One region of the Streptomyces sp. NPDC048644 genome, then DNA from elsewhere that is predicted to be linked to it. Evidence: predicted binding sites of a transcription regulator. Region 1 holds the regulator's gene; the other holds the start of a gene.
The links. The regulator HspR, encoded in region 1, represses chaperone genes until heat shock. The targets are predictions, from matches to a motif close to TTGAGNNNNNNNNNCTCAA.

Region 1 (8,521 bases):
CTCTTCGAGGGTGCCGATCAGCGGGCGCTCGGCCTCGGCCAGCGCGGCGGCCGGCACGTCGGCGAGCTGCTCGGCGGTGGCCTTCTCGTTGCCCTCCTCGTCCTTGCCGCCGCCCGCCAGGAGGTAGGGCGCCTTGGCGTGCGCGTGGTCGCGCAGCGACATGATCAGCAGCTTCGGGGAGAGCGGCTTGCCGGTGTTCCAGGCGGGGCACTGCGACTGGCAGCGACCGCACTCGGTGCAGGTGGAGAAGTCGAGGATGCCCTTCCAGGAGAAGTGCTCGATCTGCGAGACGCCGAACTGGTCGTCCTCGCCCGGGTCCTCGAAGTCGATCGGCTTGCCCGCGCTGGTCATCGGCTTCAGCTCGCCGAGCGCGACGTCGCCGTCCGCCTCGCGCTTGAACCAGATGTTGGGGAAGGCGAGGAAGCGGTGCCAGGCCACGCCCATGTCGGTCTTGAGCGCGACCGTGATCATCCAGATGAAGGACGTCGCGATCTTGAGGCCGGCGAAGAAGTAGGTGAGGTTCTGGAGCGTCGAGACGTCCATGCCCTCCAGCCACGAGATCACCGGGTACGAGATGAAGAACGACGCCTCGTAGCCGCTCACGTGGTGCTGGGCGCCCTCCAGCGCGTGCAGCATGAAGATGCAGACGCCGACGATGAGGATGACGGCCTCGACGAAGTACGCCTGGCCGAAATTGGAGCCGGCGAAGCGGGACTTGCGGCCCGCACCGCCCGGCCGGCTCAGCTGCCGGATGACGATCAGGACCAGGATGCCGAGGACCGTCATCGTGCCGATGAACTCGACGAAGACGTTGTACGGCGCCCACTCGCCGATGACCGGCAGCAGCCAGTCGGCCTGGAAGAGCTGGCCGATGGCGTTGACGATCGTCAGCAGCAGCGAGAAGAAGCCCACCGCCACGAACCAGTGCGCCACACCGACGACGCCCCAGCGGTTCATGCGGGTGTGGCCGAGGAATTCCTTGGCCACGGTGACGGTGCGCTGTACGGGTTCGTCGGTACGGGTGCCGGCCGGTACGGGCTGGCCGAGCCGTACGAACCGGTAGATCTGCACCAGGGCACGGCCGAACAGCGCGACGCCGACCGCGATGAGGACCAGCGACACGAGGATCGCGGCGAGTTGCATTTGGGGGCTCCTCGAACCTGCGAGAGCGGAAATCTGAGCGGGACTACTAAGCGGTAACTTTTCAGGTCTGCGCTGAGGTTACCCAGTATCCGCGACCCCATGAAGCCGCCCGGCCGGTGATCTGCGTCGCGCAGGCAACCCTGCGCAGCCGTCCCGGCGTCCCCCGGCGACCGGGGCGTCGCAGGCCGGAACCCTCGGTGACGATAAGGTCGACATAAAAGTTGAGCGGGCTCGACTCAGGTCTGTTGACAGGTTTGGATCCGTGTTGCACTCTTGAGCCTGTTCCACTCAAGTCACTGGAGGAATTGAAATGGCACGTGCGGTCGGCATCGACCTGGGCACGACGAACTCCGTCGTCAGTGTTCTCGAAGGCGGTGAGCCCACCGTCATCACCAACGCCGAGGGCGCCAGGACCACGCCGTCCGTTGTCGCCTTCGCCAAGAACGGCGAGGTGCTGGTCGGCGAGGTCGCGAAGCGCCAGGCGGTCACCAACGTCGACAGGACCATCCGGTCGGTCAAGCGCCACATGGGCACCGACTGGAAGATCGACATCGACGACAAGGGCTTCAACCCGCAGCAGATGAGCGCCTTCATCCTGCAGAAGCTCAAGCGTGACGCCGAGGCGTACCTGGGCGAGAAGGTCATGGACGCGGTCATCACCGTCCCCGCCTACTTCAACGACTCCGAGCGCCAGGCCACCAAGGAGGCCGGTGAGATCGCGGGTCTGAACGTCCTGCGCATCGTCAACGAGCCGACCGCCGCAGCCCTGGCCTACGGCCTGGAGAAGGACGACCAGACCATCCTGGTCTTCGACCTCGGTGGCGGCACCTTCGACGTCTCGCTGCTGGAGATCGGTGACGGCGTCGTCGAGGTGAAGGCCACCAACGGTGACAACCACCTCGGTGGTGACGACTGGGACCAGCGCGTCGTCGACTACCTGGTCAAGCAGTTCCAGAACGGTCACGGCGTCGACCTGGCCAAGGACAAGATGGCGCTCCAGCGCCTGCGCGAGGCCGCCGAGAAGGCGAAGATCGAGCTGTCGTCCTCCACCGAGACGACGATCAACCTTCCCTACATCACCGCCTCCGCCGAGGGCCCGCTGCACCTGGACGAGAAGCTCACGCGCTCGCAGTTCCAGCAGCTGACCGCGGACCTCCTGGAGCGTTGCAAGACCCCGTTCCACAACGTCATCAAGGACGCCGGCATCGAGCTGTCCGAGATCGACCACGTGGTGCTGGTCGGCGGCTCGACCCGTATGCCGGCCGTCGCCGAGCTGGTCAAGGAGCTGACCGGCGGCAAGGACGCCAACAAGGGCGTCAACCCGGACGAGGTCGTCGCCATCGGCGCCACCCTCCAGGCCGGTGTCCTCAAGGGTGAGGTCAAGGACGTCCTCCTGCTGGACGTCACCCCGCTGTCCCTCGGCATTGAGACCAAGGGCGGCATCATGACCAAGCTCATCGAGCGGAACACGACGATCCCGACCAAGCGGTCCGAGATCTTCACCACCGCCGAGGACAACCAGCCCTCCGTGCAGATCCAGGTCTACCAGGGCGAGCGCGAGATCGCGGCGTACAACAAGAAGCTCGGGATGTTCGAGCTGACCGGTCTGCCGCCGGCCCCGCGTGGCGTCCCGCAGATCGAGGTCTCCTTCGACATCGACGCCAACGGCATCATGCACGTGACCGCGAAGGACCTGGGCACGGGCAAGGAGCAGAAGATGACCGTCACCGGCGGCTCCTCGCTGCCGAAGGACGAGGTCGACCGCATGCGCCAGGAGGCGGAGCAGTACGCGGACGAGGACACCAAGCGCCGCGAGGCCGCCGAGGCCCGTAACCAGGGCGAGCAGCTCGTCTACCAGACGGAGAAGTTCCTCAAGGACAACGAGGAGAAGGTCCCCGCCGAGGTCAAGACCGAGGTCGAGACCGCCGTCGGCGAGCTGAAGGAAAAGCTCAAGGGCGAGGACACCGCCGAGATCCGCACCGCCACCGAGAAGGTCGCCGCCGTCTCGCAGAAGCTGGGCCAGGCCATGTACGCCGACGCCCAGGCCGCGGGTGGCGCCGAGGGTGCTGCGGGTGCCGAAGGCGCCGAGCAGGCCAAGGCCGATGACGACGTCGTGGACGCCGAGATCGTCGACGACGAGAAGCCGAAGAAGGATGGTGCCGCGTGACGGAGGAGACCCCGGGCTTCGAGGAGAAGCCCGACGTCCCTTCCGGCACCGAGTCCGCAGGACACCCTGACGACGCGGCGCAGCGTGCCGAGTCCGCCGACAAGGCGGGCTCGGCCCCGGCCGGGGACGACAAGCCCGACACATCCGACATCGCGCTCACGGCGCAGCTGGACCAGGTGCGTACGGCGCTCAACGAGCGCACCGCGGACCTCCAGCGGCTCCAGGCGGAGTACCAGAACTACCGCCGCCGGGTCGAGCGGGACCGGGTCACGGTCAAGGAGATCGCCGCGGCGAACCTCCTGTCCGAGCTCCTTCCGGTGCTCGACGACGTGGGCCGTGCCCGTGAGCACGGCGAGCTGGTCGGCGGCTTCAAGTCGGTCGCCGAATCCATGGAGACCGTGGTCGCCAAGCTGGGCCTCCAGCAGTTCGGCAAGGAGGGCGAGCCCTTCGACCCGACGATCCACGAAGCCCTGATGCATTCGTACGCGCCCGACGTCACGGAGACGACGTGCGTGGCGATCCTTCAGCCCGGGTATCGCATCGGTGAACGAACGATCCGCCCCGCGCGGGTCGCGGTCGCCGAGCCGCAGCCGGGCGCCCAGGGCACCAAGTCCGCCTCCGAAGAGGACAGCAAGCCTTCGGACGAGGAAAACGGTGGCCCGGACGAGGGCTGACGTGCGGACGGCAGAGAAGAAGACGCGGAAGGAGGGACGTCGGGGATGAGCACCAAGGACTTCGTCGAGAAGGACTACTACAAGGTCCTCGGCGTCCCCAAGGACGCCACCGACGCCGAGATCAAGAAGGCGTACCGCAAGCTCGCCCGGGAGAACCACCCGGACGCCAACACCGGTGACGCCAGGGCCGAGGAGCGCTTCAAGGAGATCTCCGAGGCGAACGACATCCTCGGTGACCCCAAGCGCCGCAAGGAGTACGACGAGGCGCGGGCGCTGTTCGGCAACGGCGGCTACCGGCCGGGCCCCGGCGCGGGCGGCGGCAGCTTCAACTTCGACCTGGGCGACCTCTTCGGGGGCTCGCAGGGCCAGGGACAAGGGCAGGGCGGCGGCTTCGGCGGCGGGCTCGGGGACGTCTTCGGCGGCCTCTTCAACCGCGGCGGCGCCGGGACGCGTACCCAGCCGCGCCGCGGCCAGGACGTCGAGTCCGAGGTGACGCTCAGCTTCACCGAGGCGGTGGACGGGGCCACGGTCCCGCTGCGGATGTCCAGCCAGGCGCCGTGCAAGGCGTGCTCGGGCACCGGCGACAAAAACGGTACGCCGCGGGTCTGCCCGACCTGCGTCGGCACCGGGCAGGTCAGCCGGGGCGCGGGCGGCGGCTTCTCCCTCACCGATCCGTGCGCCGACTGCAAGGGCCGGGGCCTGATCGCCCAGGACCCGTGCGAGGTCTGCAAGGGCAGCGGCCGGGCGACGAGCGCGCGCACGATGCAGGTCCGCATCCCGGCCGGGGTGTCGGACGGGCAGCGCATCCGGCTGCGCGGCAAGGGCACTCCTGGTGAACAGGGCGGCCCGGCGGGCGACTTGTACGTCGTGGTCCACGTCGACAGCCACCCCGTCTTCGGCCGCAAGGGCGACAACCTCACCGTCACGGTGCCGGTCACCTTCCCTGAGGCCGCGCTCGGCGGCGAGGTCCGGGTGCCGACGCTGGGCGGCCCGCCGGTGACGCTGAAGATCGCGCCCGGCACTCCCAACGGACGCACCATGCGGGCCCGGGGCAAGGGCGCGGCCCGCAAGGACGGCACCCGCGGCGACCTGCTGGTCACCATTGAGGTGGTCGTTCCTCAGGAACTCGGCGACAAGGCCAGGGAATCGCTGGCGGCCTATCGCGAGGCGACCGCGGGAGAGGATCCGCGGGCAGAGCTGTTCCAGGCCGCGAAGGGAGCTTGAGATGGACAGCCGGGGCGGGCATCGTCGGAACCCGTATGAACTGACCGAAGATTCGCCGGTGTACGTCATCTCCGTCGCGGCTCAGCTCTCCGGCCTGCATCCGCAGACCCTGCGGCAGTACGACCGGCTGGGTCTGGTCTCGCCCGACCGTACGGCCGGGCGGGGCCGCCGCTATTCCGCCCGGGACATCGAACTGCTCCGTACGGTGCAGCAGTTGTCCCAGGACGAGGGCATCAACCTCGCCGGCATCAAGCGCATCATCGAGCTGGAGAACCAGGTGGCCGCGCTCCAGCAGCGGGTCGCCGAACTCCAGGGCGCCCTGGAGGGCGCGGCCAGCGCGATGCAGCAGCGCGAGGCGGCGGTGCACGCCTCCTACCGCCGCGACCTGGTGCCGTACCAGGACGTGCAGCAGACCAGCGCGCTGGTGGTGTGGCGCCCCAAGCGCGGCGAGTAGCGGCATCCGAGCAGGGGAAGGGCCGGGGAGACCCGGCCCTTTCGCTTGCCCGCGGCCGGCTAGCAGCCGTTGTAGCCCGCGGTCGGCATCGACAGCCTGCGGTGCACGTGCGACTTCATCGCCGGGGTGTAGACCGGCTCGTCGAGGTCGGCGGTCGCCAGCCGCACGCCGGCCGCCGCGCACCGCTCGGCGAAGGCGTCGGCGTCGTCGACGGCGTGCTCCAGCACTCTGCGGTGCGGCGCCACGAACACGTCGACGAGGCCCTGCTCGACGTCGCGCCACAGCTGGTCGTGGTCGGCGCGCAGGCGGTGCAGGCTGAGCCGGCAGGTCAGGTGGAAGTCACGGGCCGCCGCCCACTGTCCGCACATCTCGTGCTGGCCGCGGTCGTCGACCAGGAACGGTTCCTCGTCCAGCTCGGACAGCGGCATCAGGCAGGCGATCGCCGTGACACGGACCGCGTTCATCGTGCCCTCCGGGGCGTCGCGACGGTGGGGGCGACGATACCCCCGCCGGGGGCCCTGGCTCAGGCGCGGCCGAGCGCCTTGGTCACCGCGATCTCGATCATGACGCGGTCGGGGTTGGGGCCCGGCGTCCTGCCGTAGCGCTCGGCGTACCGGTGGACGGCGTCCGCCACCGCGTCGGCGTCCGTCCGCACCCGCGCGATGCCCTCAAGCGTCGCCCAGCGACCGCGGTCGACCTGGCACACCGCGACCCGCGCGCCGTCCGCGCCCGCGGCCCGGACGTTCTTGACCTTGGTGCTGCCCTTGCGGGTGATGATCCGCGCGATCCGCTCGCCCGCGTCGTAGGTGACGCCGACCGGGACGACGTGCGGGGTGCCGTCCGGGCGCAGGGTGGTCAGCGTCGGCATGAAGTACTCGCCCCAGAAGGTGAGGTACTCGGGGCTGAGGGCGGCGAGGTCGTGGGCCATGGGGGAAGCGTAATTGCGGCGGCGCGCCATGGGGAGGGCGCTCACGGGCTCAGAGGAAGTCGCCGGTCTCCAGGTCGAAGGAGAAGGGGGCGGGGAGGGCGATGGACTTGCCGAAGAGGGCGGTGTGGCGGGTCAGGTAGTCGCCTTTCTCCGGCTCGCTGAACAGGGTGGTCGCGGACTTGTCGCGGTCCACGAGGAGGTAGAGCGGGATGCCGGCGCGGGCGTAGCCGTGGCGTTTGGCGACGCGGTCCGCGTAGGGCTTGCTCGACGTCACCTCGACGACCATCGCAACGCCGTCGCTGGGCATCCAGGGGGGTGCTCCCTGGAAGAGGCGGAGAGCCTCCGGGGCGAAGGTGGCGTCGGGGATCACGTGGTCCGCGGGCCGGGCCCCGGTGCCGGAGAGGATGAGCCCTTTGTGTCCCGAGAGGTCCATGGGTGTTGCGGACTTCCGCAACACCTGTTTGAAGACGGTGCTCAGGTAGTACTCGTGGTCGCCGTCCGGCGGTGGCGTCGCAACGATTTCCCCCTCGATGAGCTCGGCCCTGAAGCCGCTTGGTGTGTCCAGGGCGAGAAACCCTTCGAGGAGGATGTCCGTCTGCGTAGGCATGGGCTCGTGTGCCATAGCCGTCATGCTGCACCTCCTTGTGCTGGAAGGCCAGCCTCCCCAACGGCCGCCGGTGGCGGAGCCTGGTCCGGCCCGGTTCACTCACACGTGTGGGCCCCTGCGTCCGGAAAAGTGCCGAGCGCAGGCCCCGAAACAACCTTGAGTGGAATAGACTCAACTTATCGCACGTTGGTGTGAGCAGACCGGCCTCGGGTCGGCCCCAGGATCACAGCACGAGTACGAGGAGGAACGCGCGAACGTGGACGCCGAGCTGACCAACAAGAGCCGGGAAGTGCTGAGCGCCGCCAACGAGCGGGCGGTGGCCGCCGGACATGCGGACATGACGTCCGCGCATCTGCTGCTCGCGCTCCTGGCGGGCCAGGCCGACAGCAACGCGAACATCACCGACCTGCTGGCCGCCGTCGGCGCGGACGCCGCAGCGCTGCGGTCGGGGGCCGAGCGCAGGCTCGCCGCGCTGCCCAGCGTGCAGGGCTCGACGGTCGCGCCGCCGCAGCCGGACCGCGAGCTGCTCGCCGTCATCACGGACGCCGCGCAGCGCGCCAAGGAACTGGGCGACGCCTACGTCTCCACCGAGCACCTGCTCATCGGCATCGCGGCCAAGGGCGGCGCCACCGGTGAGCTGCTGGAGCAGCAGGGCGCGTCCGCCAAGAAGCTGCTGGCGGCCTTCGAGGAGGCGCGCGACGGGCGCCGGGTGACCAACGCCGACCCGGAGGGCACGTACAAGGCGCTGGAGAAGTTCGGTACGGACCTCACGGCTGCGGCCCGTGACGGCAAGCTCGACCCGGTCATCGGCCGGGACCACGAGATCCGCCGCGTCGTGCAGGTGCTGTCCCGGCGGACGAAGAACAACCCGGTGCTGATCGGTGAGCCGGGTGTCGGCAAGACCGCGGTCGTCGAGGGTCTGGCCCAGCGCATCGTCAAGGGTGACGTGCCCGAGTCGCTGCGCAACAAGCGGCTGGTCGCGCTCGACCTGGGGGCGATGGTCGCCGGCGCGAAGTACCGCGGCGAGTTCGAGGAACGGCTCAAGACCGTACTCGCGGAGATCAAGTCCAGCGACGGCCAGGTCATCACCTTCATCGACGAGCTGCACACGGTCGTCGGCGCGGGCGCCGGCGGCGACTCCGCGATGGACGCGGGCAACATGCTCAAGCCGATGCTGGCCCGCGGCGAGCTGCGGATGGTCGGCGCGACCACCCTCGACGAGTACCGCGAGCGGATCGAGAAGGACCCGGCGCTGGAGCGGCGTTTCCAGCAGGTGCTGGTCGCCGAGCCGACCGTCGAGGACACGGTGGCCATCCTGCGCGGC
Region 2 (8,521 bases), on a different contig from region 1:
CGGGGTCGGCGGCGACCCGCTTGGCACCGAGCCGCAGCGCGGCCAGCGGGCGCGTCATGGAGCGCGCGGCGGAGATGCTCATGCCTACGGCGAGCAGCAGGCAGAGCCCGACGAGACCGATCCGGATCTCCAGCGCGGTCACGTCGTCGTCGCGCAGCGCGGCGAGCCGCTGGATGTCCTGGGTGGCCATGGCGGACTCGACGCCGCGCATCAGGCCGATGCGGGCGGTGAGGGTGGACTGCACCCGCTCGCGGCTCAGGGCCAGATCGGCCGCGTCCAGGTGCGGCTGGTCGGTGAGCCGGGTGAGGTAGCGCTCGGCGGTGGTGACGTCCGCGCCGTTGACGGTGCTGTCGTAGCTGTCCTGGGACTTCTCGCCGGCCAGTTGGGCGAAGTCGGCGAGCGCGCCCTGCTCGCGCAGGTGCGTCAGCTGGGCGGCGCCGGTCAGCTTGGCCTGCGGTCCGCCGGCGTGCAGCGCGGCGAGCAGCAGGGCGCGGGTGGCGGCTGCCTGGTCGACGGCGCGGCCGAGCGAGGGCAGTGCGCGGGTGTCGGCGTCGGCCCCGTCGTCGCGGGCGGGCAGCGCGCGGGCGATGTCCTCGGAGATGGCGCCGAGCGCCTGGACGACCCTGGTGTACGCCGCGAAGGTGTCATCGGCGGACCCGGAGCCGGACAGCGCTTCCTGGCGGGTCTGCGGCAGCGCGGCGAGCAGCTTCTCGGCGGCGACGTAGCCGGGGGTGTCACCGGACGCGTCCTGGGCCTCGGCGCGCAGGTCGCGGAGTTGCCGGTCCACGCGGGAGCGCTGCGCCTCGGACGCGCCGGCGCCGGACTGTGCGCTGCGGCCGGTGGCGACGTACTCGGTCATGCCGTCGCGTTCGTCGGCCAGGGAGTGCGCCAGCGCGATCGCGCGGGAGTCCAGCTCGGCGAGGTCCACCAGGCGCTGCCCGGCCTGTGCCTGATCGGCCGCGGCGACCAGGGCGGGGGCGCCGGCGCCCAGGACGGCGGCGGCCACCACGGCCACCGCGCCCACGAGACGGTTACGCACCCGCGCGGGGCGTCTGCGCGCGGGGTCGCCACCGGACGTCGTGTCCGAACCGGGGTCCGCTCCCGTACCCGGTCCTGAGACCGAACGGGCCGGTGTTCCCGGCTTTCCTGCGCTGCCCCGAAGCCGCTTCTTCCGCACCGCTGCTCGCATTCCTGTCTCGCCTGCCCACGCCGTGTGGCGCGCGGGTCCGGCTCGGTTTCCGCTCGCGGGGCGGACCTGCGCGAAAACCGCAGCAGTGCACACTTCCGCGAAGGGAAACAGCCCGGCTTTGCGCGGCGCTACGAATGTCCTGGCCCGCCCCCATGATCCGGGAATTGACCCTTCCACCGGCTCCGCGCAGTGGCTCGGCAACGCTTGCCCGGCCACGCGAATGAGTGAACATCAATCAGAAGTTGACCATCAACTTCCGCGCACGGGCAATGCCCGTTGCAACCCCTCGCAACCCCGGTACAGGTTTGGAGAACCGGTCGGCTCCTGAAAAGATGCGCGCCCGCACCGCGCCGCCCCGCACCCCGGCCCGCCCCGGCCCGCGCACTCCCCCGCCCCGCCCACCGGGCGACCCGCACACGTCCGGCCACCGGCGGGCCCGCCGCGCTCCGGCAGACTTGCGGCCATGCGCATCGAACTCGCCACCGAGCCCGGCGATCCCCAACTCCCGAACGAGGACTACGCGTCCGTCGCCCTTCCCGCCTCCGGCCAGGGCGGAGTCCTGGTGCTCCTGGACGGCGTGACGCCGCCCGCGGACGACTACGGCTGCGTGCACGCGGTGTCCTGGTTCACCGCCCGGCTCGGCGGCGCGCTGCTCGAACTGTCGGTTTCACGCCGGGATATGACGCTCCCTGAGGTACTGGCCGCGGCCATCTCCCGTACGGCTGACATTCACCGGTCGACCTGTGACCTTTCTCACGTACGCACGCCGCAGGCAACCGTGGTGCTGGCGCGCTGGTCAGGGGAGGACGTCGAGCACCTCGTGCTGTCCGATTCGGTGCTGCTCCTGGAGCGCGCGGACGGCAGCGTGCACCCGGTGCTCGACCCCCGCCTCGACGAACTGCCGCCCGCCGTCCGCGCGCAGCGCGACGCCGTGCGGGCCCTGCCGCGCGGCTCGGCCGAACGTGCCGCGGCGGGCCGGGAGTACGGCCGCGCCGTCGAGGCGCTGCGCAACGCCGACGGCGGCTTCTTCACCGCGGCGGCCGATCCTTCGGTGGCGGCCCGCGCGGTCACCGGCCGCACGCCACGCGCCGGCGTCCGTTCGCTGACCGCGCTGAGCGACGGCGCCGGCCGCTGGGTCGAGGTCTTCCGTAAGGGCTCCTGGGCGCACTGCGCGGCCCTGGTGGCGGAGCGGGGGCCGCAGGCCCTGATCGACGAGGTGCGGGCGGCGGAGGCGGCGGACCCGGACGGCGCCACCCACCCGCGCAGCAAGCCGCGGGACGACGCGGCGGTGGTCTTCGTACAGCCGTGACGCATCGGGCCGCGCCGTAGAGGGTGCGGGCGCCCCGGGCAAGGGCCAGTTCCGGACGGGCTCGGGAAAGCGGGTTTACCGAGCCATCGGACGTCCTACGAGGCGTCGTCGCCGTCCTGTTCGGCGTTGAGGCGGTGCAGCAGGCGGCCGAGTTCGGCGACTTCCTCGCGGTCCCAGGCGGCCAGGCTGCGGGCGTAGCGGGCCCGGCGGGCGTTGCGCACCCGGTTGAAGCGGTCGCGGCCCTCGTCGGTGATGCGCACCAGGACCGCCCGCCCGTCGGCCGGATCGGGCTCCCTGGCGACGAGACCCAGCTGTTCCAGGGCGTGCAGCTGGCGGCTCATCGTCGCCTTGCCGACGCCGAAGTACCCGGCCAGTCCGGTGGCCCGCTGGGCTCCTGCGTCCGCGAGGCGGACGAGCAGGCCGTAGGCGGCCGATTCCAGATCGGGGTGGACTTCCCTGGCCAATTCACCGGACGAGGCACGGGCCCGGCGCAGGAATACCGCCAACTCGCGTTCCAGTGACAGGAATACGTGGTCCACACCACTCGGTTCGCCGTCCGCCGTCGTTCCGTCGGCTCCGGTGTTGTGCACGTCAGCGCCCTTTCCGGCTTTCCCCGTCGTGAAAGTTTCCTCCGGCTGCCGCCGAAGCCGCAGCTTGGCCAGTATTTCGCAGGATTAGACCAACGGCAGCCCCGCGCCCCCCTTTTATCGCCACGGTCTACGCGCGTATCGTCTTTCTGGCATGGCCACACCAAAAGTCGTGCTGCCTGCGGCTGCCGGTCACCGCTCTTCACGTCCGCGTCCCACGTCCCGCGTCCCCGTACGTCGTCGCCACGCTCCACGCGCTCGTATCCCCCGCAGGTCACGCTCGTTCCCGTACTGCGCACCCGCGTCACCGCACCCCGGTGGCGGTGCCGCCGGACCGCGGCCCGCCGCGGGTCCGTACCCCCCTCAGGTCACCCACCACCGTTTCGGAGGCACGCATGACCGTGCACAGGTCCGGCTCCCCCCACCGCTCGCGCACACTGGCGAGCGCGGCCGGGATCCTCTTCACCGCCCTCTCCCTGCTCATCGGGGTGTCCGCCACCGCGTCCGCGCAGGCCGGCGCGGGCAAGGACGCGCCGGAGCCCACCCACCCCGGGCAGGACTGGGCCGGCTCCCAGATCGCCGCCCACGAAGGCACCGCGACCGACGGCGCACCGGCCCGCGGCCTGCTCGCCGGCGTCGAGGGCGTGGACGTCAGCGGCCACCAGGGCAACGTCGCCTGGGCGACGCTGTGGAGCAGCGGCGTGAAGTTCGCCTACGTCAAGGCGACCGAGTCCACCAGCTACGTCAATCCGTACTTCGCCCAGCAGTACAACGGCTCCTACGACACCGGGATGATCCGCGGCGCGTACCACTTCGCCACACCCGACACCTCCAGCGGCGCCGCCCAGGCCAACTACTTTGTCGACCACGGCGGCGGCTGGTCCAAGGACGGCAAGACCCTGCCGGGCGCGCTGGACATGGAGTACAACCCCTACGGGTCGACCTGTTACGGGCTCAGCGCGAGCGGGCTCGTCAACTGGATGAAGGACTGGTTTTCGACCTACAAGGCGCGCACCGGGCGGGACGCCGTCATCTACACCTCCACCGACTGGTGGAAGCAGTGCACGGGCAACTACGCCGGGTTCGGCAGCGTCAACCCGCTGTGGGTGCCGCGCTACGGCTCGTCGGTCGGTGAACTCCCGGCCGGCTGGGGCTTCCACACCATCTGGCAGTACACCTCGACCGGACCGACCGTCGGCGATCACAACAAGTTCAACGGCGCCTACGACCGGCTCCAGGCGCTCGCCAACGGCTGACGGCGACGGCGACCGGTCCCGCCGGACCTGATCCGGCCGGGCACCGGGCAGCACCGCGGCCCCTCCCGCGTGTTCGTGCGGGAGGGGCCTGCTCCTGCCGCGTCCGTCACGCCGCGGCAGGGATCTCCCTGGCCGGCGCCCCGGGTGCGCGCACCGGGGCCGCCGCGTCGGTCAGCGCCAGCTCCAGCACCCGGCGGACGTCCGAGACCGGATGGACGTCGAGCGCGTCCAGGATCTCGGCCGGCACCTCGTCCAGGTCCGGTTCGTTGCGCTGCGGGATGATCACCGTCGTGATCCCCGCACGGTGCGCGGCGAGCAGCTTCTGCTTGACGCCGCCGACCGGCAGCACCCGCCCGGTCAGCGAGACCTCACCGGTCATCGCCACATCGGGCCGCACCTGCCGCCCCGACAGCAGCGAGGCCAGTGCGGTGGTCATCGTCACGCCGGCGCTCGGCCCGTCCTTGGGGACGGCGCCCGCCGGGACGTGCAGATGCACGCCGCGCTCCTTGAGATCGCCCACCGGAAGCTCCAGTTCCGCGCCGTGTGAGCGCAGGAACGACAGCGCGATGTGGGCCGATTCCTTCATCACGTCGCCGAGCTGACCGGTCAACTGGAGCCCCGATGCGCCGGTTTCCGGATCGGCGAGCGACGCCTCGACGTACAGCACGTCGCCGCCCGCTCCGGTGACGGCCAGGCCGGTGACCACGCCGGGCACCGCGGTCCGCCGCTCGGCCGGGTCCTGCGCCGACTCGGGTGTGTGGTGCGGTCGCCCGATCAGCGGGCGCAGCTGCCCGGCGCCGACCGCGAACGGCAGCTCCCGCTCGCCCAGTTCGTGCTGGGCCGCCACCTTGCGCAGCAGCCTGGACACCGCGCGCTCCAGATTCCGCACGCCGGCCTCGCGGGTGTACTCGCCCGCCAGCTTGCGCAGCGCGTCGTCCCCGACGGTCACCTCGCCCGGTTCGAGACCGGCCCGCTCCAGCTGGCGCGGCAGGAGGTGGTCCCGGGCGATGACGACCTTCTCGTCCTCGGTGTAGCCGTCGAGACGCACCAGCTCCATCCGGTCGAGCAGCGGCTCGGGGATGGCCTCCAGGACGTTGGCGGTGGCCAGGAACACCACGTCGCTGAGGTCGAGTTCGACCTCCAGGTAGTGGTCGCGGAAGGTGTGGTTCTGCGCCGGGTCCAGGACCTCCAGGAGGGCGGCTGCCGGGTCGCCGCGGTAGTCGGAGCCCACCTTGTCGATCTCGTCGAGCAGCACCACCGGGTTCATCGAACCGGCTTCCTTGACCGCCCGCACGATCCGCCCCGGCAGCGCGCCGACGTACGTGCGCCGGTGCCCGCGGATCTCCGCCTCGTCCCGCACCCCGCCGAGCGCGACCCGGACGAACCTGCGGCCCATGGCCCGCGCGACGGACTCGCCCAGCGAGGTCTTGCCGACCCCGGGCGGTCCGATCAGCGCGAGCACCGCGCCACCCGACCGGCGCCCACCGCCCTGACCTGCGCTTCCCTCATCCGCTGCGGCGCCGTCACCGGCCCGGCCCAGCAGGCCCGTGCCGCGCTCGGCCCGCCGCTTGCGGACGGCCAGGTACTCGGTGATGCGCTCCTTGACGTCCTCCAGGCCCGCGTGGTCGGCGTCCAGCACCTGCCGGGCGCCCGGGATGTCGTACGCGTCCTCGGTCCGCTCGTTCCACGGCAGTTCCAGAACGGTGTCCAGCCAGTTGCGGATCCAGGAACCCTCCGGGCTCTGGTCACTGGACCGCTCCAGCTTGTCGACCTCCTTGAGGGCGGCCTTGCGGACGTCCGCGGGCAGGCCGGCCGCCTCCACCCGGGCGCGGTAGTCCCCGCCCTCGTCCTCCGCGTCGCCGTTGATCTCCGCCAGCTCCTTGCGGACCGCCTCCATCTGCCGCCGCAGCAGGAATTCCCGCTGCTGCTTGTCGACACCCTCCTGGACGTCCTTGGCGATGGACTCGGCGACGTCCTGCTCGGCGAGGTGCTCGCGCAGCACTTCGGTGGCGTACTTCAGCCGGGCGACCGGATCGACGGTCTCCAGCAGGCGCACCTTCTGTTCGATGGTCAGGAACGGCGAGTAGCCCGAGTTGTCGGCGAGCGCCGCCACGTCCTCGATCTGCTGCACCCGGTCCACGACCTGCCAGGCACCGCGCTTGCGGAGCCAGCTGGTGGCCAGCGCCTTGTACTCGGTGACCAGTTCGGTGACGGCGCCGGGCAGCGCGCCCTCCCGGCCGGACTCGTCCGGTCCCGAACCCGGCACCGCCTCCTCGATGGCGCTGCCCTCCACCCACAGCGCGGCACCGGGTCCGGTCGTGCCGACCCCGATACGGACCCGGCGAAGGCCACGGATCAGCGCGCCGGGATCGCCGTCGGACAGCCGTCCGACCTGCTCGATCCGTCCGAGCGTGCCGATCGCCGTGTAGGTGCCGGTCCCGGACGCCGCCCGGGACGCGCCCCCGATCCGGGGCACAAGCAGCACCTCCGGCTTGTTACCCGGTACGGCGGCAGCCTGCGCGGCCTCCACCGCGGCCCGGACGTCGATGTCGGACAGATCCAGCGGCACCACCATGCCGGGCAGCACCACCTCGTCATCGAGGGGCAGCACGGGCAGAGTGAGCGAGGCGGACGACGAAGCCATGATCTCCCCTTCGGCAGGCAAGTTGAGCTTTACCCACTCAATGCAGAGCGCCCGGCAGATGTTCCCCGGTCCGTGTTCGCCGTGAGCGATCAGAGCCCGGACACCCCGGTCGCCCCGGCCGGCCGGACGCATCCCCGCCCCTCCGCGCCCCCAACTCCCCGGTACAGTGCGGCCCATGGGCGTTTTTTCCTGAGTACGCGCGCACGGTCCGCGACCTCGAGATCCACCACCCGGCAGCCGCCGGGACCGTCCGCATGCCATGCCGCACGGGCACCGCCCGGCGCATGCCGCCCGCACCACTCAGGAGACCCATGCCGCACCGCACCCCCACCCCCGCGCTCGACCGCCGCATCGAGCGGCTGCGCGAGGCCGCCCGCACCGAGCCCCGGCTGGACGGCGTCCTGCTGTACGGCTCCTGGACGCTCGGCGAGGCCGACGCGTACTCGGACATCGAGGCGTACCTCTACGTACGCGACCAGGACGCCGACGCCTTCGACGGACGGGAGTTCATCGAGCGGCTGGCCCCGCTGAAGCTGGCGTACACCAATATGTACGGGATCCTCGCCGTCGTCTTCGACGATCTGATGCGCGGGGAGTTCCACGTCGAGGCGGCAGGCACCGGCATCGATGAAGTCCCCTCCTGGCGCGGCATGGTGCAGCTGCCCGACCCTGAGGCCGCGGTCCTGCTCGACCGCAGCGGACGGCTGACCGCAGCGGCCCGCGGGCTCGCCGGCTTCGTCCCGCCCGAGCCGGTCGGCACGGCCCGGCAGCTCACCGCCGAGCTGGCCAACTGGACCCTGATGCTCGCCCAGGTGCTGGCCCGCGGCGAGACCGCCCGCGCCCACGCCCTGCTGCACACCGTCGTCGCCCCGTTGCAGCTCCAGCTGTGCCGCCTGCTGCGCGAATCCACCGCGCACTGGCTCACCCCGAGCCGCAACCTGGAGCACGACCTGCCGGCCGCCGACCGCGCCCGCTACGCCGCGACCACGGCCGCCGCGGAGCCTGCGGCGGTCCGCGCCGCGGCCCGGCACAGCTGGCGGTGGAGCCGCGATCTCGCCACGGAGGCCGCCGCCCGATGGGACCTCACCCTCCCCGTCTCCCTCCACCAGGAGATCGCGGGCCTCCTGGCCGCCTGAACTCCGTTGTCAGGACGCCCCGTCGGCGCCCCGGGCCTCTGCGCCGACCGCAAGGGTCCGGGGGGGGGCGGCTACTGCCCCATATGAACGAGCTCCCACACATGCCCGTCCGGGTCCTGGAAGCTGGCGCCGTACATCGGGCCCTCCTCCATCACCGGCTTCCAGGGGCTGCCGCCGGCCGCGAGTGCCTTGGCGAGGAGGTCGTCGACCTCCCGGCGGCTGTCGGCCGAGAGGCAGTTCAGGACCTCGGTGCCGGTGGCGGTGTCGCTGATCTCGTCGTTGATGAAGTCCTTGAAGCGGGCCTCGGCGAGCAGCATCACGTAGATGTTCTCGTCGATGACCACGCAGGTGCAGCTCTCGTCGGAGAAGGTGGGATTCGCCTCGAAGCCGAGCGCCGCGA

Region 2: a site for HspR is predicted at 7,008-7,026, ahead of lon (endopeptidase La). Genes of this name have one in related genera too.

Annotation. Positions count from the first base shown of each region.
Region 1 is NZ_JBICVO010000006.1:112,532-121,052, reverse strand. It holds gene ACGFNI_RS15610 (heterodisulfide reductase-related iron-sulfur binding cluster) at 1-1,143, opposite strand, end outside; gene dnaK (molecular chaperone DnaK) at 1,454-3,310, shown strand; gene grpE (nucleotide exchange factor GrpE) at 3,307-3,984, shown strand; gene dnaJ (molecular chaperone DnaJ) at 4,030-5,208, shown strand; gene ACGFNI_RS15590 (heat shock protein transcriptional repressor HspR) at 5,210-5,662, shown strand; gene ACGFNI_RS15585 (hypothetical protein) at 5,722-6,126, opposite strand; gene ACGFNI_RS15580 (TIGR03618 family F420-dependent PPOX class oxidoreductase) at 6,186-6,590, opposite strand; gene ACGFNI_RS15575 (Uma2 family endonuclease) at 6,640-7,212, opposite strand; gene clpB (ATP-dependent chaperone ClpB) at 7,454-8,521, shown strand, end outside.
Region 2 is NZ_JBICVO010000004.1:260,527-269,047, forward strand. It holds gene ACGFNI_RS10795 (nitrate- and nitrite sensing domain-containing protein) at 1-1,039, opposite strand, end outside; gene ACGFNI_RS10800 (hypothetical protein) at 1,653-2,498, shown strand; gene ACGFNI_RS10805 (MarR family winged helix-turn-helix transcriptional regulator) at 2,594-3,088, opposite strand; gene ACGFNI_RS10810 (lysozyme) at 3,481-4,341, shown strand; gene lon (endopeptidase La) at 4,448-6,985, opposite strand; gene ACGFNI_RS10820 (nucleotidyltransferase domain-containing protein) at 7,297-8,121, shown strand; gene ACGFNI_RS10825 (VOC family protein) at 8,193-8,521, opposite strand, start outside.